DNA from 2 places in the Enterococcus sp. AAFC-DPL-6103 genome. Region 2 is predicted to be linked to the other one. Evidence: predicted binding sites of a transcription regulator. Region 2 holds the regulator's gene; the other holds the start of a gene.
The links. Region 2 encodes NrdR, which represses ribonucleotide reductase genes. Its sites were predicted from a motif close to ACACNATATATNGTGT; they were not measured.
Positions count from the first base shown of each region.

Region 1 (10,304 bases), 670 kb from region 2:
AGTTCAATACATCGTTAAATCGCCAAAAACAGGAAAAATTCTAAAACTAGGAATCAATCACTTTGCCGAACATTTGCACGTTTCACCAACAATCGCGAGTTCAATCCATCAAGGGATGACAAAAGTTGATTTAGCATTGGATGAGCTACTATGGCTAAAACAACAAAATATCGAATTTCCAGAAGAGTTGTGGCAAGAATATCTCTTTTCTTTGTACCACAATCGACGAATAAAACGGCCGTATTTGCCAGACGTTCATCTGGCTAAACGAGTAGCAGATTTTCGACAAGCACAGATGCCTATTTATTTAGCAGACTATCAGGCACTAGCGCATGAAATCAAAAAAATGGGGGAACAGATTGCCAATCAACCAAAGAAAAGTCGAGCAAAGAAGGAATTATTTGAGGATTTTACAGAAGAACTAACGAGGGACGTTGAAGAATTTCTGACAAATTACCGTTCATTTTTGCGAAAAGATTGGCAAGTTGTCTTGCGAGATACAAAGGCGAAATTACCAGTCAGTTACTTTGACTCGTTTATTGCGGAACTGCGTTTGTTTAATCGAGAACAACCAACACATCAGTTAGCTGAAGCGAGGGAGTGTGCACAACAACAGCGTTTTATCCAACCGGCTATCTACACCTTGATTTGGGAAAAGTATGCTTGTTATGGATTTACAGAAGGTTTTTTTGATAGTTTGCCAAGAGTGATCCGTAATGGGTTTTTAAAAGCCCTACGTCGAGAATCCTCGCCGACCGCTAAAGTCAAATCAACCAGTAAACAGGTAGGCACACAAGAATGGAAAGGCCTTGCTCACTCGCTCCACAACCAAAAAATCGCTGAAGTGCTTGTTGATTTTGAACAACGAGAGTATGTTTTTTCAAAAGAACAAAAAAAAGCGTTAGATTATTATCAAAAATTAGAACATTCTCTTTATTTAGAAAAGCCAGAAGTTAAATCACTATTGAAAGAATTGTTATAAAAAAACTACTGTGACGAAAAAGTCACAGTAGTTTTTTTTGTTTCAAGATGTTTTCAGAGTTGAACGTTTTGCGCCACAACCTTTATCCACGGTGTTCCCAAAACAACTCCTCAATATAGCTTGCATTCACATCAAAATATGAAAAGCTATTTTGAGTGTCTGTTCGCTATCTAGTCGGAGTTGAACGTTTTGCGCCACAACCTTATGCATGTTGATGCGTCTGATAATATTCTTCTTCCATTTTTTGCATTCTTTCACGTTCTTTTTGGTTGTACCAAGGAGAAACTGTAAAGGCCAAAACATCGTTTAATAAGTAAACAGAGCTGTTAACAAACATTGCTAGACTTGCAGAACCATGTGTAAACGATACATACCAAAGAACCATTTGAGCTAGACCAGAAGCTAACCACCAATAGTATTGATTGTTGTATCGCAAGAAGCTAATGATACCAGCTGAAAGACTGATTGAAAAAGCAATTGCATCAATCCAAGGACGAGGATCGTCAGTATAACGACCAATCAAGAAGCCTGAAACAAAATAAACAAGAATTGTGCCGATAATTGCGATGAACCAACTTTTACCAGTAAATTTACGAATTTTTGAAGCCATATTGTGGTTCCATTCTTTACTTAACAAAACCGGAATGTCCAATGTCACCATATAAGCAATCTGTTCACCAATACTTAAATAATTTTTAGCTGAAAAGCCAACAATGATGAAACAAATGGCAGATAAAATGCCTAAGACACCATTCACAGATTTCGCAGCGTTGATCGATAGAATACATAAAACACCTAAATTAGTTCCGATAAAGGCAATAATCGATAGCCAAGTAATAGGGCTATTCACGAGTGTCATTATTTGACATCCCAGACTAAAAAAGAAAAGATAATAATTTTGTTGAGGCCAGCCTTTTAGCTGATGAGCTAGAAAATGAAAATATGATTTCATGTATAAGAACTCCTTTAGACACAAAATGTAGTGTCTCTAGATTTTTTTACCACAATCTATTGTATGCTTTTAAATGATAAAATCTAGTCTTACAATTAAAAAAAATCTGTGTTATGATATTTTTATTTTAAATTTCTGAAAAAAAGAAAACATTTCAAAGCATAGCTTAAACAAAAAAGCCAAGAGTCAATTAACTGACTCTTGGCTTTTCTTTTTATTGAAGTGAGAATGTCATCTGAACTGGATTATGGTCTGAGTAAGCAAACTGCGTATCAATTACTTGGATATTTTTGACTGAAAGATTGTCAGAAACCAAAAATCCATCAATTAACGTGACGAAAGTTTTGTTTGGCTGATAAGCTTCGTTTAAATTGCGTACAGAAGGAACTGCTTTTTCAGCTAAATTTTTGCGAACGATGTGCATGCCCTTCGGTAAAAGTTCTTCAGGGAATGCGTGTGTCCAACTTAGTTCTTCTTTTGCTTTGCCAAAAATTTTTTCGCTGTCAGGTAGTAGCGTATGATTATAGTCGCCTCCTACAATAACATAATTTTTTTCTGCTTGATCTTTTTTCAATTGTGCAGCTAGTTTTTTGATTTGTGCTTTTTGGATAGCAGGATCTTTTGTATAAGCCGAAAGATGTAAGTTATAAAGGGAAAGAAATCTGCCGTTTGCAACAGGAACCTTACTTACTGTAAATGCACGGTCTAAGTCAAAAAATTTATTGAATCCAGTCTCGATGGGTAAAGAATACCGTCTACTTTCAGCAATCATTCCTTTACTAAAAGTAACCAGACCGGATTGTGATTTACCAATCGGTTGCGTGATTGGATAAAAAAGATAAGCTGAGTTATAATTTTGACCATAAACAGATGAATAGTCGCTAAAATTTTGTGAAAGTGCGGTAACTTCATCCACGTTATAAGAACGAGTTGCCTTTTTGTCAACTTCTTGAAGGAAGGCAAAGTCTGGTTGTTGTTCTTGAATAACATCCTGAATTTTCTGTAAGTTATGTTGAACATTTTGTTTAGTAAATGCGCGTGACTCAGTGCCTCCATCCATGAAAAAACTATAATTAGGCGGATAGGCGGCATAACCAATATTATAGGTCATGATTCGATAATCTTGAGTTGTCTGGATATCTTTAGCTGCCCTACTTGACTGGATAGGGAGTACCTGATCATCGGCTTCTCGGTGATAACTTAGATACACATAGCCAACATAGACTGTTATAATAAGTGAAAGAATTGCGAGTATTGATAAAAGTATTTTTAGTGATTTTTTCATTTTTTCCTCCTTGAAACATCTTTATCTTAGCAGTAATTCAACTAAGAAGCGAGGAGTTTGTGATTATAATAAATAGATGAAATTATCATGATTCTAAAAGTTTTACTAACAAGTTTTTGTTTTAGTTAAGAAAGGAAAAAAAATAATGAACTTATCAACTATCCACCATGTAGCAATCATTGTTTCTGATTATCAAAAATCACGAGAATTTTACGTCGAAAAATTAGGCTTTGAAGTAATTCGTGAAAATTATCGTGCAGATAGAGATGATTACAAACTAGACTTAAGATTAGGAGAGACTGAATTGGAGATCTTTGGAATTGCTTCTGCACCAGCAAGACCCAATTATCCAGAAGCATGTGGGTTACGCCATCTGGCTTTTAAAGTCGATCGGATTGAACAAGTTATAGCTGAACTTCAGGAAATGGGGATTGAAACAGAGCCGCTTAGAACAGATACCTTTACAGGGGAAAAAATGACGTTTTTCTTTGATCCAGATGGCTTGCCACTTGAATTACATGAATAGATAACAAAACTGTCACTTCTTTTTCACTTGCTTCGATTTTTCCAAAAATAGAGTCTTGGTATACTGAAAAAAAATTGGGAAAAGGGAGTAAGCAAATGAAAAAAATCGTTCTTACTTTGGCTGCTTTAGTGTTCGTTGGTGTTGCGGGTGGAATGGGTTTGTTAAATGCGACTTTTCAACCAGATGATCTGAGTGAGCAAGATTATCAAATTTCTCTAGAACAAGCCATTTCAATTTTTGAAGAGGAAGCACACAGTCAGAAAGTAACAAGTATCGGCTTTTTTTTACCTGATGAAGTTAAGAGAACTGCTAGTTCAGCTTATAGTTATTTATTTGTAGACAAAGATCATGAAGTTGTTGTCAATCCAACGACAGGAAAAGCAACGATGAGAGCTGTTAGCCAACAAAAAAAACAAAATCAGAAACAATTAGATATAAAAAAACTGCGCAACGTCAAAAAACCACAAGTGGCTATGAAAGAGGCAATCGCTGTTTCTGGGAATAAACGAGCGAAAGTTCATGCTTGGGAAATTCTTGAAAAAGAAGGAAAGTTTTACTACAATATCCATCTTTTAGCTGAGAAAAAAATCCGACAATTTTTAATATCAACATAGTCCGAAAAGAGAAGGTTATCACTTCTCTTTTTTTGCATATAAGAGTAATCTAAAAGTGTGAAAACCGAAAGGAAGTTGAGATTATGGAAAAGATGGTGTGCCCACATTGTGGTAAAAGATTTGCGTATCATGAAGTTGGAAATGTTGTAGAACACGTGGATAAAGAGGTGCCAATTGTCTGTCCTTATTGTCGCGAAGAAGCAGCGAAACGAGTCTCTCACGGTTACTTTGTTACCCAAAAAATTGAAAATTATTTAAAATAACGAATTTTGCACTTTCTTTTTCCAAATGCTACAATGGCAAGAAAAGGAGAGAGAATAACTATGATTCGTTTTGCAAAAAAAGAAGACGGACCTGAAATTGCGCCGTTGATTTTGGTCATTTTGAAAGATATGGAGTTACCTTTTGTTCAAACCTTTGGTGAGCAAAAAACAATTGAAGTTTTAATTGATGCAATAGCTGATCCTAACTATCGTTATAGCTATACTCGTGGGATCGTTGAGGAAATAGATGGCAAAGTGGCAGGTATTGCTTTTGGTTACACAGATGAGGAAGAACCTGTGATTGATTTGCCTTTGGCTGATATTTTAGAAAAACATGGACTCCCACGTGATCAATATTTATTTATAGATAAAGAAACGCTTCCTAATGAATGGTATCTGGATACGATTTCTGTTTCTGAGAAATTTCGAGGAAAAGGAATTGGTTCTAAATTATTAGAGGCGTTGCCAATGTTAGCAGAAAAAGCGAACCGAGCAACCATCGGTTTGAGTGTAGATCAACAAAATCCACAAGCAAAAAAATTATATGAACGTCATGGTTTTAAGGTTGTTGAAGAAATGAAAATCAGTGGACATCAATATGAACACATGCAAAAAACAATATAAAAGTAGTTTGTAGATTGATTAGGTTTGAATAATAGAAAAAACTCCTGAGACACTCAGTATGTCTCAGGAGTTTTTTATTGAATGGATCTATTTGTAAATCGCACTAGTGTCTGTTGTGAAGAGTGTTTCGTTATCTGTTCCGATTATTGGATCAGTGATAACGTCCCACATAGCAGAATCGTATTTTAATTGTGCTTGGAACTCATATCCCATAGGTGCATCTGGGATTGGAAGCGTTGGGTATTGTGCTAAAAATCCACCGTAATCAATAGTGATATCTGCTGTTACATCTCCTTGACCAATCCAGAGTGAAGTTGGGACTGTAATCAAAATACGGTCTGAATAAGATTGAACGTTTTCTGGAGAAATTGGCTCAGTGTTATGTCCTAGAATTGTTTTTGCCGATACATTGCCTGTAATGTGTTTTGCAAAATCAGGTACAGAAGCCACGAACTTAAATTGTTCAGGTAGTTTAATCATTAGTACACCAATATCGCCATCAACAAAACCGTAGTTTTGAGCACTGTAGTGTAAATCCATTTTTCCTGTGAAATCTAGTCCTTCAATATAAGGAACCATTTGACCTTCTAAGTTTCCATTTGCAGCAACAATCAAAGTGTAAGGATCAATTCCAACGTCACCTTCTTTAACTGTTGATGTTTGAATAACGTTATTTTCTTGAACATCTGCGTGCACAAGTGGTGTTCCAAGTGTGCCAACTGCTAAAAGTAACCCTAATGAACTTGCTAAAACTGTTTTTTTCATTTCTCTACCTCACTTATTTTTTTGTTATATAAATTTTATTACATAACTGATGATACAGATGGTATGCGTTTTCGTCAAACAGCGATATATAACCATAACATCTGTGCTTTTACTAAATAAAAAGATTGTTGTGAAAAGAATAACATGTGCATTTTGTGTTTTTTAAAATAACGTTTTTATTTTATGTTATGCTTTTTTTAGTTTATTTAATTTTGAAAATCAATCTTAAAAAATGAGGAATGTCAAGTGACGCAAGGAATCTAGCATTAAAATTGAAAAATAATAATAAAATAACTTTGACATTCATTTTTTTAAAAAATATTATTAAAGCATACTTAGTAAAGGGGATGAAAAAATGAAGAAACATTTGTATTGCAGAAGGATTTTGAAGGGTATTGTATCCGCAACAATGATTTTGACTTTAACGGGTCAAATCATCGGTAGTCAAACAATTATTACACACGCAGAAGAAGTTGTAGGTATTCAAAGTAGTTCGGGATTAACACAATATGTGGAAAATTTTACTCAGCTGAAAAATTATTTAGAGGGAAACAACAATATCACAAATGTGATTGTTAAAAATGATATTGTGATGACTTCTGGGATCTCAATCAGTAAGAATAAAGCATCGGTAACAATTGATTTTCAAGGACATAAGTTGACAGAAAAAAATTCCTCAAGTCTTTATGATACAATTCACGTTTCTTCTAATACAGGAACAAAAGAAGTTAATTTGAAAAATGCAGTAATTGAAGGAAAAAATTACTATGGAACGATTGGGATTGCTGAAATTGCTAAAAATGTGACAACAAATTTTGAGAATATTAGCTATACTGGACCACAGTTCCTTAGAAATTCTGGTGGAACTGCGACTTTTTTTGGAAATAATACGTTTGAAATCGCAAATGTTGATTCTGTTTCTCCAGTCAAACAATTTGCGGAAGTTGCAAATATGTCGATTGCAGGTAATTTTGATGTGAAGCATGTTGGAAATACAGATACAACCTTTAATTTTACTTCAGCTCATCCTTCCTTGACCATCAATGAAGATGCACAGGTGAATATTTTGAATGAAGGTGCCCAAGCATTCCAAAATAGTGCTGGCAACTTGGATTTAAGTATCAAATCTGGTGCACAGGTAAAATTTATTTCTGCTGCAGAACTTAGTAAAGATAATGGTTTTAGTACAGTAACAATTGATCGTAATGCGTTGCTATCAGTCAATCGTGAAAAAACAATCCACCCAGGATCACCAACACTCATTGTTAATAAAGAATTAGTAGCTAATCCTGAATCAAGTATTCAGATTGACCATAATGAGAATGTCCATGCAGATGTTATCAAAACTGGACCTGACGTGACTATGACTTTTAATGGAATGAAAAAGCTTGAATTAAAAGGGATTTTGGGAGATCTTGCGACGAACTTTGGCGAAAGAGGGATTCTTAATCTTACAACTGATCATATTGCTGGTTGGGAGACATCTATAACTGAAAAACCGGATTTCGCAGTTAATGAACACTTGGAAGCTAGCTTTAACATGAAAGGCGGTAGTATTGGAAGTGTGATCCAGTCGAATATCGCGGATATATTAAGTAAGCTAACGTACAAAAATCCTTATAAATTAGTAATTGGTGATGACATCGCAGAAGAAGTTCCTAAACCTTCCTTTAATGAAGTTTATGACAGAGATAACAAAATAACTGGGATAGGTGTTCCTGGAGATACGATCATCGCAACCATCAACGGTGTTGAGATTGGTCGAACTGTGGTAGGCTCGGATGGAAAATGGTCAATTGATATTACACCACAAGAGGCTGGAACGGTTATTACAGTGGTACAAGAAAAAGATGGGCAACAAAGTGAGCCTGTTGATCAAGTAGTGAAGCATTTAGATGTCGAAACAATTAATCACTTCAAATTAGGTTATTGGCAATCTTATGGTCTGATCTTGGAAGGATCCATTGATAATGCTGATTACGACTTGACGAATTCAGATAATGTTCATAAAGTGATGTCTTTATATGATGCTGAGAATAATGCGGTATTTTCAGTGAACTGTGTTAATACAGATTGGTATAATACAGGAGTGTACAATGGTTATCAAGCAATCATTACGAAAGATGACTTAGCTCAACTTCCATCAGGCACATATAAATTGGTTATCTCGATGTCAATAGGTGATCACTATGATTCAGAAGATTTAGATGTGACGCCAGGTTCTGGACAAAATCCAGATCCGAATTATCATACGATTTTTAAAGAAATTGGTTCTACTACATTACCAAGTAATACGACAGCGACACCAATCAATCAGGGAAATGTTGGTTATATCCAAATTGGTTGAGACGCATGCGTACGAAAACTAAAATGATCCACTTAAAAGATGTATTTGGAAATCTTCTACGGTTTCTGGATATGTCTTTTTGTTATTTTAATTTTGGGATAATCATATTATTTTCTAAAATTTTAATTGCGATTAAGAATTTAAAAAGGAAATCTGTTTTTTGATGGTGTTAAGATGTTCGACAGGATCAAAGAGGTAGAGAATTTTACGAGGGGGGGAAAAATCATCATAGAGATTTTAGCATAAAGATATCTCTTATCCATATCTGAAAAGTTTGAGGAGTGTAACTATGTTTGTTTTACCAGATATTGTTTTTAATGCACTGAGTTTTATTTGTGTCTGCCTGATTATCTTAGTGTTTGGAAATTTGATTTTTTTTACAACATTATCTATTTTCGGCATAAAAAAACCAAAAAGAGATTACTCAATTGTCTCTCCAACGAAAAAATTTTTGTTTTTAGTCCCAGCGCACAACGAAGAAGATGTAATTGGAGATACGGTTCAAGCCCTATTGAATCAGCAATATGATCATGAACTTTTTGATATTGTCGTAATTGCTGATAATTGTACGGATAATACAGCGAAAGTTGTGAGTGAATTAGAAAATGCGTTAGTTTTTGAGAATCATTCAAAACCGGATGAACCAAGAGGAAAACCACATGCAATCGCGCGATATATCGAGACAAATCACTGGAAAAAGTATGATTATATTGCCTTTATTGATGCAGATAATATTGTTGATGAAAATTACTTAACCGAGATGAATTCACAAATTATTGCCCATCCAGAGTTTGTTGTTATCCAAGGATATTTAGGAATGAAAAATGTTGCAACTTCGATTACTGCTTCAGGCTATGCTGCTGTGTATTTTATTACAAATAGAGCTGTTCAATACGCTAATTATTTGCTCGGTTGGAATGCAGCAATTGGTGGAACTGGATTTATCTTGGATACGATCTACTTAGAACAACGTGGTTGGAACCCCAGAAGTTATACGGAAGATTTTGAGCTACAAGTAGAGCTTTCTATCGAAGGGAAAAAAAGTGGTTGGAATCATTTTGCAGTGGTTCATGATGAAAAGCCAAATTCATTTAAAGCTAGTCATAATCAACGGACAAGATGGGCACAAGGACATTGGTATGTTGCATTTTCGACAACATTCAAGCAAATTAACTCCTTATTTAAAGTAAAGTCAATCAATGAATTTATGAGCAAATTTGAAACGTTGTTTTATTCTTATTCAATGGTCAGACCAGTTGCATTTTTGATTATTTTATTTTTTAGTCTTCTTGATTTTAGGTTATTAGGTTATTTGCCACAATTATTCTCACTATTGATTTTTTGGGTAGGGATGGAAGCATTCAACTTTCTTTTGATTCCCACCTTGTATTTTCTTGAAGAAGCGGAACCGTATTTTAAAGCAAAGAAAACTTTGATGAGTAAAGTCAGCTTTTTCTTAAGACTTGTTTATAGTTTTATATACAACTCTTTGACATATATGATTGCGCAAATTGTTGGATTCTTTACATGGTTCAGACCCCAAAATAAATGGAATAAAACAGTTCATTCAGCCAAATTTGAAAAGGTGGAGTAATCAATGGTACGGAAAAATAAACGAAAAATTTATAGCAGAAATTTTTTATATTTACTGATTGTTTTTGGCATATTAGCTCTTTTTTTACTATCAGTATAAAGGAAATGGAGAATGAAATACATGAAAAAAATCCTGATAATTTTCGGGACCCGTCCTGAAGCAATCAAGATGATTCCGTTAATTTTAGAAATGGAATCAAGTAAAATGTTCAAACCAATCGTTGTTGTAACTGGTCAGCATCGAGATATGTTGGATCAAGTCTTAGAGTTATTCGAGATTACGCCAGCATATGATTTGAACATTATGAAAGAAAACCAAACATTAGCAGATACTACCCAAATGATCTTAGAAA
Region 1 covers NZ_CM177102.1:485,696-495,999, forward strand. Annotated here, with positions in the region: gene AC4BC3_RS02350 (hypothetical protein) at 1-982, shown strand, start outside; gene pnuC (nicotinamide riboside transporter PnuC) at 1,185-1,934, opposite strand; gene AC4BC3_RS02360 (endonuclease/exonuclease/phosphatase family protein) at 2,149-3,219, opposite strand; gene gloA2 (SMU1112c/YaeR family gloxylase I-like metalloprotein) at 3,365-3,745, shown strand; gene AC4BC3_RS02370 (PepSY domain-containing protein) at 3,841-4,359, shown strand; gene AC4BC3_RS02375 (hypothetical protein) at 4,443-4,622, shown strand; gene AC4BC3_RS02380 (GNAT family N-acetyltransferase) at 4,683-5,246, shown strand; gene AC4BC3_RS02385 (hypothetical protein) at 5,334-6,011, opposite strand; gene AC4BC3_RS02390 (Ig-like domain-containing protein) at 6,367-8,358, shown strand; gene AC4BC3_RS02395 (glycosyltransferase family 2 protein) at 8,648-9,952, shown strand; gene wecB (non-hydrolyzing UDP-N-acetylglucosamine 2-epimerase) at 10,073-10,304, shown strand, end outside.
Region 1: the regulator NrdR is predicted to act here: its motif matches at 1,953-1,968, upstream of pnuC (nicotinamide riboside transporter PnuC).

Region 2 (10,304 bases):
AAATATTTATGTGGATGAAGCATTATGGGAAGCGAAAATCCACCCAGAACAGCCTGCCAATACATTAAAAAGAAAAGAGATCGAGACACTTCGATTAGCAATTATTGATGTATTGGGGCGAGCAGTGGAAGCTGGTGGAACAACGATTCGTAGCTATCTCAATGCACTTGGAGAAGCGGGTAGTTTTCAAATGGCCCTTCATGTTTATGGTCAAACAGGCCAACCATGTGTCCGTTGTCAAACACCAATTGTCAAAATAAAAGTTGCACAAAGGGGGACTCACTATTGTCCAAAATGTCAGCAACTAAAATTGCCAAAGTAGGTTTCGTTTTAGGTTTAACTGGAAGTATTGCAACAGGTAAAAGTACAGCAGCTGAAGTTTTTAAAAAACATGGGATTCCAGTAATTGATGGTGACGTAGTGGCAAGAGAAGTTGTCGAACCTGGAACTGATGGTTTGATGGCAATCGTTGAAGTATTTGGCAAAGAAATCTTGAATGAAGATGGTACACTAAATCGTAAAAAATTAGGTACTGTCGTATTTGCAAACGATGAATCGCGGCAAACCTTAAATCGTGTATTGAATCCGTTTATCCGTGGACGTATCAAACAACAAATTGCTGAGAAAAAAAGACAGAATCCCTTAGTTGTTGTTGATGTTCCTTTACTGTTTGAAGGGCACTATGAACGTTACATGGATGCTGTAGCAGTTGTTTATACTACAGAAGCGATTCAGCTTGAACGATTGATGAAACGAAATCAATTAACAGAAACTGAAGCATTAAAACGAATAAAGACGCAGTGGTCAATCGAAGTGAAAAAAGAACGAGCGGATATTTTGTTTGATAATACTCGAACAAAAGAAGAATTAGTCCAACAAGTCGAGTCATGGCTAAAGCAACAATCTTTATAACAGATTAAAAATACAAAAGCAAAGTGCTTCGTTAGCTAAACGGAGTGCTTTGCTTTTTAGTTTAATGCTTTTTTTGCTTACAAGTCATCAAAGACGTGAAACAAGTATTTTTACATCTATGAGAATGATCAATTAGTCGTATATTTTGAGTATCTTGTTCATTTTTGTTATGCTAAAGATAAGAAAAGGGGAGGGATTTGTATGGGAAATATCAAGAATCAAAAAGATAAAGTTGTCGGATCTGCCAAAGAAAAGATTGGTGAGTTACTTGATAAAGAAGAATTAAAAAATGAAGGCCGTGTACAAGCCGAGATTGGGAAAAAGAAAGCAGACCAATATAAAGAACGAATTGCTGAACTAGATGATCAACAAGCAGAAAAAGAAGCACGTCAACAAGATCTGACACAAGAACGAAAAAAAGAAATGACTGATCGAACAAAAAAGCCACTCCCAGACGCTGAACACATCCCTGATGAACAAAAAATTGAAGAACAACGGTTAAAACATTACACTGGTATTGAAGAAAAATTGTAGTTTTTGAAAACATGAGTCATGTTTTCAAAAGGAAACAGTTGAAAATCTTTCACAGTTTCGTTTTGATCGTCAAATGAGTTGTGATAAACTTTTGTCACAACTCATTTTTTTGCGATGAATGGATAAAAACGCTTTATGGCCGATGAAAACTGCATCTTTTTAGTTGAGAAAGTCGCTTAACATAAAAGTTTCATGTTATAATGCAACTAACTATGAAAGAGCAGAATGTTCTTTTTATAAAACTTAAATGATACATGAGGTGAACTAAATGAGATGTCCAAGATGTCAACATAATAATTCCCGTGTTATTGATAGTCGTCAAGCAGATGATGGTCGGGCGATTCGTCGTCGACGTGAGTGTGAAAATTGCTCATTTCGTTTTACAACATTTGAAAGAATCGAAGCTGCACCACTGCTAGTTATCAAGAAAAACGGTGAGCGTGAAGAGTTTAATCGAGATAAGATTTTAAGAGGATTGATTCGTTCAGCCGAAAAACGTCCAGTTGCTATGGAGCAAATGGAGCAAATTGTGAACCATGTAGAAAATCGTGTCCGAAGTTTGGGCGAAAACGAAGTATCAACCAATTTAATTGGGGAATATGTCATGGAAGATCTTGTAAATTTGGATGAAATTGCCTATATTCGTTTTGCAAGTGTGTATCGCCAATTTAAAGATATGTCTGTATTCTTAAAAGAGTTGCAAGATATCGTAGAGAAGGCAAAAGAAAATAACAATTCTAAAGATACCGAAGACGAAAGTACAGAATAAAGGGGGCATTTCCTTGGAAAATGCTTGGAAAGAGCTTCAACCAAAAAATATCTACCAAGGAAGAAAGCGGAGTCCTTTAAAAGAAGAAAATCGAAATGCGTTGCTCTATCTTTACCAACCTTTGATTGGTGGAGAAGCGCTTAGTATTTATCTTACTCTTTTGACAGAAATTTCTTTAGAGACTGGCCAAGGACCAGAAGGACTTCACGCAGATTTATTGAGTAGTCTTGGTTGTGGTATTCCTCAATTTTACGAAGCACGAAAAAAACTTGAGGGAATTGGCTTATTAGATGTTTATTATAAAGAAGACCCTAGCCTAGGTGCATGTTTCCTGTATGAATTACTGGAACCAATGTCGGTGAAACAATTCTTTATGGATTCTGTTTTAAGTTTTTTACTATTAGAAAAGGTTGGTCAACGTCGCTTTGATCAGTTAGTTAAACATTTCGAACCAAAAAAACTTTCAACAGAAGGCTATCAGAAAAAAACTAAAAAATTTTTAGAAGTGTACCAATTTAACGAGGCATCCTTTGCCGCTGACAAACAGCAAATCGAGAAGCTGGAAGAAACATTTACTGAGCAAGCAATAACGAAACGGTTACCTGAAAAAAGCACGATTGACTGGTCTTTTTTGACAAACTGGTTGCAAAAAAAACATATTGACAAACCAGATGAACCAACCATCAAACAACTCGAAATGTACCAACAATTGTATGGATTGGATGATTTAGCTTTAGGTGAGAAAATCGTTGAAGCGTACGACTTCACAGAGCAAAAAATTTCTTTGAAAGAACTTCAAAAAATCTTTTTGGCAAACCCTGTGAGTCAATCATCTACGCTAAAGGTACCTGCAGAAAATCTAGACAGCACCGAAATCAAAAAGGTGGAATCAGCGCCTAATCATGGACAACTGTCTGCAGCCTCTGTGCAGTTAATCAAAGAGGCCCAAAGTGTTCCGCCAATGAAATATTTAGAGTCAATCAAAAAAGAAAAAAATGGGTATGTATCTAAATCAGAAACGTGGTTGATGCAAGAGCTTGTTTCTCGCTCAGGGCTTCCAAGTAGTGTCATCAATGTGCTATTGAATTACGTATTGGTCATCAAAAATCAAGCAAGTTTAGGGACAAACTATGTCAACACAATTGCTAACGAATGGGCACAACAGAAAATCATGACAGCGGAAGATGCTATTGCTCATATTAAAAAGAAAAGCCAAGAAAGCGCAGAGAAAAAGCAAACGAGAAACTACTCAAATACTCGTCGAAATGTGCGCCGAGAAAAATTACCTGATTGGGTAAATCAACCAAAAGATGAGAAGAAAATCAGTCAAGAAAAACAAGCAGAAATTGATCGTCGCTTTAAAGAATATCTTGCTAAAAAGGAGGGTGACAACTAATGGAAGATGTTGGAAGAGAGCTAAAAAAGATCATTAGCAAACGTAATTATCAAGAAAAGTATGCCGAAATGATTCAAGAAGTATTGAATGATTCAGATGTTCAAGCTTTTTTGGCAGAACACCAAGAGCGTTTAACACAAGCAGATATTGAAAAAAGTTATGCAAAACTTTATGAGTTTGTTCAAGAAAAGCGAAAATATCAGAAAAATGATCCAACAATGATTGCACCAGGCTACGAGCCAAAACTGGTGTTGAACTTTCATTATGTGGATGTCACCTACGTACCGACTGAAGCATTAATTGCTCGACAAAAACAAGAAGAAATCCGTAGTCGTGTGAAAGCAATGGATATGCCGAAAGATATACAAACGGCTACATTTGAAGGATTTGAGCAAACAAGTGGCCGTAGTGATGCCTTTTTTGAAGCATTCAATTTTGTGGAGCAATACACAAATGATCCTAAAGGTTACCACAAAGGGCTATATTTAGTTGGAAGCTTTGGAATTGGTAAAACGTATTTATTAGGTGCAATTGCACATGACCTAGCAGTTGCAGGGTATACAACTACGCTTGTTCATTTTCCGACATTTGCAGTTGAAATGAAGCAAGCAATTGGAAAAGACCAAGTTTCGGACAAACTAGATGCGGTGAAGCGCTCGCCCGTCTTAATGATGGATGACATTGGAGCCGATGCAATGAGTAGTTGGATTCGTGATGAAGTATTTGGTGTTATTTTGCAATATCGAATGCAAGAACAATTACCGACATTTTTCTCATCAAATTTTACAATGGATGAGTTAGAAAAACATTTGTCTGTTACACAACGTGGTGATGAAGAACCATTAAAAGCTAAACGTATTATGGAACGAATTCGTTATTTAACAAAAGAAATCGAGATGACTGGAAAGAACCGTAGAAACAGCTAAAAGTGAATAAAAGAACGGGAGATGTGGTTTATGAAGCGAATAGTATCTTGCTTGACCTTAGCGACAACATTTTTATTATTGACTGCTTGTGGCAATCAGTCTACGAATGATGGACAAACAACTGAAACGACTTCTAATTCATCGACACATGATCAAAGTGTTTTTACTGGGACGGTCGAAGAAGTAACTGAAAGCGACGAAGAGGATCAAATCATTCGCGTAAAATTAGTTGACGTCAAGGCAAAGATTGATCCTGAGAATATTGGAACATCATTTGAGCATGACGGTGTCATTCTGAATGCACCAGCAGAGAAAATCAAACCCAGCGTGGATGCTTTGTCAGAAGGTACAGAGATCGAGTTGACCTTGGCTAAGACACCTGTAATGACAATGTCGTTGCCACCACAAATTCCAGGGAATTCAATTATTCAAGTTTTGGCTATCCAATAACTGAATGAGCTAAGCAACCGATTTTTTAATTTCGCAGGAGTGGCGAAGTTGGGAAATCGGTTTTTATGTTAGCGTAGTAAGATAACTTGAATTCTTCACTTGTACTTTGTCAGCTACAATAGGGTGAAGGAACGAAATAGTGCACTTACTTATGAACGATATCATAGTACGATGTTCAAGTGAAAAGAATAAAAATTTTGAAAGAGGGATATCGAGAAAAAGGATTTTCTGTCCTATCCCTCTCCTTATTTTATGGAGGAAATGCTATAATGATTGGAAAAGGAGTGAGGTTATGAACCATTTAGATTTATCGCGACGCTTAGCTGCTGTTGGAGAATTTGTTCCTGCAAAAGCGCGTTTAGCAGATATTGGCTCAGATCACGCCTATTTGCCGGTTGCATTGATGCTAAAAGGAAAAATTGAGTTTGCAGTTGCTGGTGAAGTGGTGAAAGGTCCATTTGAGTCCGCGCAAAAACAAGTTAGAAAAGATGGCTTAGAAGGGCGTATTATTGTTCGTTTGGCGAATGGTCTGGCAGCAATTGAACCATCAGATGGAATTACCGCCATCACGATTGCTGGTATGGGTGGCGCATTGATTCGTGATATTTTAGAAGCAGGAAAAACACGTCTAACTCAAAAGGAGCGCTTGATCCTTCAACCCAATATTGGTGAGCGTACGCTTCGAGTTTGGTTGCAAGAAAACCAATATCAGATTATTGAAGAAGTTATTTTGGAAGAAAATAAAAAAATCTACGAGATTATCGTGGCGGAAAAAGCGACTAGTCCAGTAACTTACTCTCCAGAAGATCTGATGTTTGGACCTATTTTACGAAAAACAAAGAATGCTATTTTCAAAGCAAAATGGCAAAGAGAACTTACGCAACGTGAAGCTATCGTTCGGCAAATGATTCAAGCAAATAAAGGTGCCGAAATCAGCGAACGCCAACAAACATTTGAAGCTGAAATCAAACAGATCCAGGAGGTGCTGAAATGATTAATGCACAAACATTCATTAATCGTTTTGAACAGTATTGTCCTCAATGGCTTGCAGAAGAAGGCGATCCAGTCGGTCTACAAATTGGCACATTGAATAAACCAATTCAAAGAGTCATGATGACGTTAGATGTTCGTCCAGAAGTAGTCGAAGAAGCAATTGTTAAAAAAATCGACTTACTAATTGCCAAGCATCCACCGATTTTTCGTCCAATCAAGCAGTTGACTACTGATGGTCCGCAAGAAAAAATGTATGCAGATTTACTGAAACATGAGATTACCGTTTACGCCGCGCACACAAATATGGATATTATTTGGGACGGATTAAATGACTGGTTTTGTGAGCAACTAGGTATTCAGGTTGAAAACTATTTAGTAAAAACACATGAAGTAGGATATAAAAAATTAGCAGTTTATTTACCTGTTGAGAATGCAACAACTATGCGTGAAGCTCTTGGACTTGCTGGTGCAGGTCAATTAGGCAACTATTCAAACGCAAGCTTTACCTCAGTCGGGCAAGGTCGTTTTACGCCTTCACAACAAGCACATCCAACGATTGGAACACCTGGTAAAGCAGAAAAAGTTCAAGAAGCAAAAGTGGAAGTGATTTTTCCAGAAACAATTGAGCAAACAGTTCTTCAAGCCATGAGAGCGCATCATCCATACGAAGAAATCGCTTATGACTTGTTTTCAATTGATGCACCAAAAGAAAGTTTTGGATTAGGACGTATCGGAACATTGCCACAACCATTAGACCTAACAACGTTCATTGAAAAAGTCAAAACGGGACTTCAAGTTGATGACTTACGTGTCGTTTTACCACCTCAACTAACTGAGCCAAAAGTTCAGCGGATTGCGATTTGTGGTGGAAGCGGTGAAAAATTTTATCCGTCTGCATTGAAGCAAGGCGCAGATGTTTACATTACGGGGGATCTCTACTATCATACAGCACAAGACATGCAAAGTGCTGGTCTGATCGCGATTGATCCTGGACATTATATTGAGTCATTATGTAAAGAAAAATTTGTTGAAAAATTTGAATCTTGGAAACAAGAAGAACAATGGGATCTTGATTTTTTTGTTTCTGAAACGAATACAAATCCATTCCAATTTCATTAAAAAGGGGCAGATAATATGTACGAAAATCTTTTACCACGTTTTTTAAAATATGTGAAAACTGAAACACGCTCAGATGCAACAAGTACAGCAACACCTTCAACAGCTACGCAAATTGCTTTTGCACAAGAACTCAAAAAAGAATTAGAAGAACTAGGCCTATCTGATGTTTTTTACAATGAGGAAAATGGATTTGTAATGGGAACTTTACCCAGTAATGTAGATTATCCTGTTCGTTCAATAGGCTTTATTTCCCACATGGATACGGCAGATTTCAATGCAGTTGGTGTTAATCCACAAATCATTGAAAATTATGATGGTGAGTCAACGATCGTTTTGGACGAAGCAGGACAATACACGTTGAATACCAAAGATTTTCCCAACTTGAAAAATTATGAAGGACAGACATTGATTACAACAGACGGCAGTACATTGCTTGGTGCGGATGATAAAGCAGGGATTGCTGAAATCATGACAGCTATGGAAATCTTGCTTAAAAATCCGACGATTCCACATGGCGAAATCAAAGTAGCATTTGGTCCTGACGAAGAAATTGGTGTCGGCGCAGATAAGTTTGATGTTGATCAGTTTAATGTAGATTTTGCTTATACGATTGACGGAGGTCCATTGGGGGAATTGCAATATGAAACATTTAGTGCAGCTCAAGCGAACCTAACGATTCTTGGAAAAAATGTTCACCCTGGAACAGCGAAAGATACAATGATCAATGCTTTACAATTAGCTATTGATTTTCACAACCAGCTTCCTGCAGATGAAGTTCCTGAAAAAACAGATGGTTATGAAGGTTTCTTCCACTTAATGGCACTAACTGGTAACCCAGAAGAAGCTACAATGAGTTATATTATCCGCGACCACAATCGTGAAAAATTTGAAGCACGTAAAGCTTTGATTTCAAGCATTCAAGAAAAAATGAATCAAGCATTTGATCAAGAACGAATCAAGGTGGACATGTTTGATCAATACTACAATATGAAAGAAATCATCGAAAAAGATATGAGTATTGTTGAACTAGCTAAACAAGCAATGTTGGATTTAGACATCAAGCCTGTGATTGAACCCGTTCGTGGTGGAACAGATGGCTCAAAAATTTCTTATATGGGTATCCCAACACCAAATATTTTTGCCGGTGGCGAAAATATGCACGGACGTTTCGAATTTGTTTCGTTACAAGTGATGGAAAAAGCAACTGATGTAATTGTAAAAATTGCTGAGTTAAATACAAAAAAGTAACAAACAATTTTTGATATCAATTGAAGACATCAAAAATTTTTTTAAAAGGTTGAGACAAGTGAGTGAATCATTTGTCCCAACCTTTTTTGTGTGCTGTTGAAGCTACCTTATTCAAGTTTGTTAATAAAAGTCACATCAACAATCGCAATTTTTTTCATTTTTGGCAAAAAAAAGTAAAATAGAGTAGAAGGTGGGGATAATTATGAAAAATTTACTAGTTTTTTATAACAAAAGTTCAGGAAAAGATGAAGGAGAGGAGTTGGCTAAATGGTTTCAACAATATGCGAAGAACAAACAGCCCGATTTAGACGTTCGGTTAACTCAAACTGGACCTGAAATTCGTGATGAAACATTGATTGAAAAAGCTGAATCTTTTGATGCAGATACATTGGTTATCATTGGTGGTGACGGAACGATTCATCATATTGTTAAAGCTTTTAAAAAAACAATCGGAAATTATCATATTGGTTTGTTACCAGGAGGAACGGTGAACAATCTCGCTCGCGTATTGGAAATTCCTTTAGAAAAAGAAGCAGCTGCTGATGTCATTTTAGCAGCACAGACGAGAGCTATAGATTACGGAACGGTCAATGATTCAGTCATTATCTCAACGTTAACAGTTGGCTTATTAGCTGATACAGCAATGCGTGTGAGCCAAGAAGAAAAGCAAAAATTTGGGCCGTGGGCATTTGCTAAACGATTCATTAAACTGGTCGTGCAAAAACGTCGCTACCGTTTAAAAATCCAAACAGATGACAAAAAATGGGAACAAAAAGCACAACTACTAACGGTTACCATGACGAACTCAGTAGGTGGATATACAAATTTTGATGATTTAGCAAGCCCTGATGATGGGAAATTTCACGTGACGATCATTCCTAAATTGAATTTCTTTTCTTACATCTTTTATTTACCACGGATTATTCGAGGAAAATTCTACACTGTTCCGGGAATTGATTATTACACAACAAGTGAATTACAGCTTGACAGTGAAAAGAAAGTAGGCACGCGAACAGATGGAGACACGACAGATGATTTACCAATTAAGATGACAGTGGTACCAAAAGGGTTGACTGTTTATGTACCAATCAATAAATAGTCTTTACATTCAATAGTAGTTTAGGGTAATCTTAAAAAGTACGATTTGAAAAGGAGAAAAGATGGAAGTTTTGATACACAACCCTTTATGGTTCTATTTGATTATTGTTAATTTGTATTTGTTTTGTTTGATGGGCTATGATAAACACCAAGCAAGAGTTGGCGCATGGCGCGTTCCTGAAAGCAATTTGATTTTTGTTAGCCTGCTTGGTGGTGGATTGGGAGGATCGATTGCTCGTAAAGTTTTTCACCATAAGACATTAAAGAAAAAATTCACGATTGGCTTTACTGCAGGTGTGATTGTTGATGTAATTTTGATTTATTTTTTCCATTAAGGAGTAACGGATGTCGAATAAACGAACAAAAACGAAATTATTTTTAAACTTACTATTATTATTATTGATTCTTGGTATCATCTACTATTTGATTCAACATTCATTAGCAGACATTTTAGCAGAATTATTATCAACAAGTTTTGTTGTATTACTTGGTGTTCTTTTGTTGGGAACAATTTACCAGATAGCGGAAGGTCGTTCCATTAAAGAAATTGCGAGGCCTTTTGCTCCAGAGTTTTCAACGAAGGATGGTTTTTGGACTTCCTGCTACGTGGCATTTTATCGAATTGTTTCTTTTGGTACAGGAACCTTGATTTCTGAAGTCTATTTTTATAACAAAAAAGGGATGCGGTTTTCGCAAGGGGTAGGGGTAACAGCTTTACACATGATTATGTACAAGATGGCAGTCATCACCTACGCAGTAATCGGCTTATTGATCCAATTTTCATTGTTTTATACGGAAGCACCAAAAATGATCCCTTTTATTTTAGCAGGAATCATTTTAACAATTGTTATTGTGAGTG
Region 2 covers NZ_CM177102.1:1,158,760-1,169,063, forward strand. Annotated here, with positions in the region: gene mutM (DNA-formamidopyrimidine glycosylase) at 1-322, shown strand, start outside; gene coaE (dephospho-CoA kinase) at 295-912, shown strand; gene AC4BC3_RS05660 (CsbD family protein) at 1,114-1,446, shown strand; gene nrdR (transcriptional regulator NrdR) at 1,715-2,215, shown strand; gene AC4BC3_RS05670 (replication initiation and membrane attachment family protein) at 2,229-3,611, shown strand; gene dnaI (primosomal protein DnaI) at 3,611-4,537, shown strand; gene AC4BC3_RS05680 (hypothetical protein) at 4,568-4,987, shown strand; gene AC4BC3_RS05685 (tRNA (adenine(22)-N(1))-methyltransferase) at 5,280-5,981, shown strand; gene AC4BC3_RS05690 (Nif3-like dinuclear metal center hexameric protein) at 5,978-7,099, shown strand; gene pepT (peptidase T) at 7,115-8,347, shown strand; gene AC4BC3_RS05700 (diacylglycerol/lipid kinase family protein) at 8,550-9,446, shown strand; gene AC4BC3_RS05705 (DUF1294 domain-containing protein) at 9,508-9,780, shown strand; gene AC4BC3_RS05710 (lysylphosphatidylglycerol synthase transmembrane domain-containing protein) at 9,791-10,304, shown strand, end outside.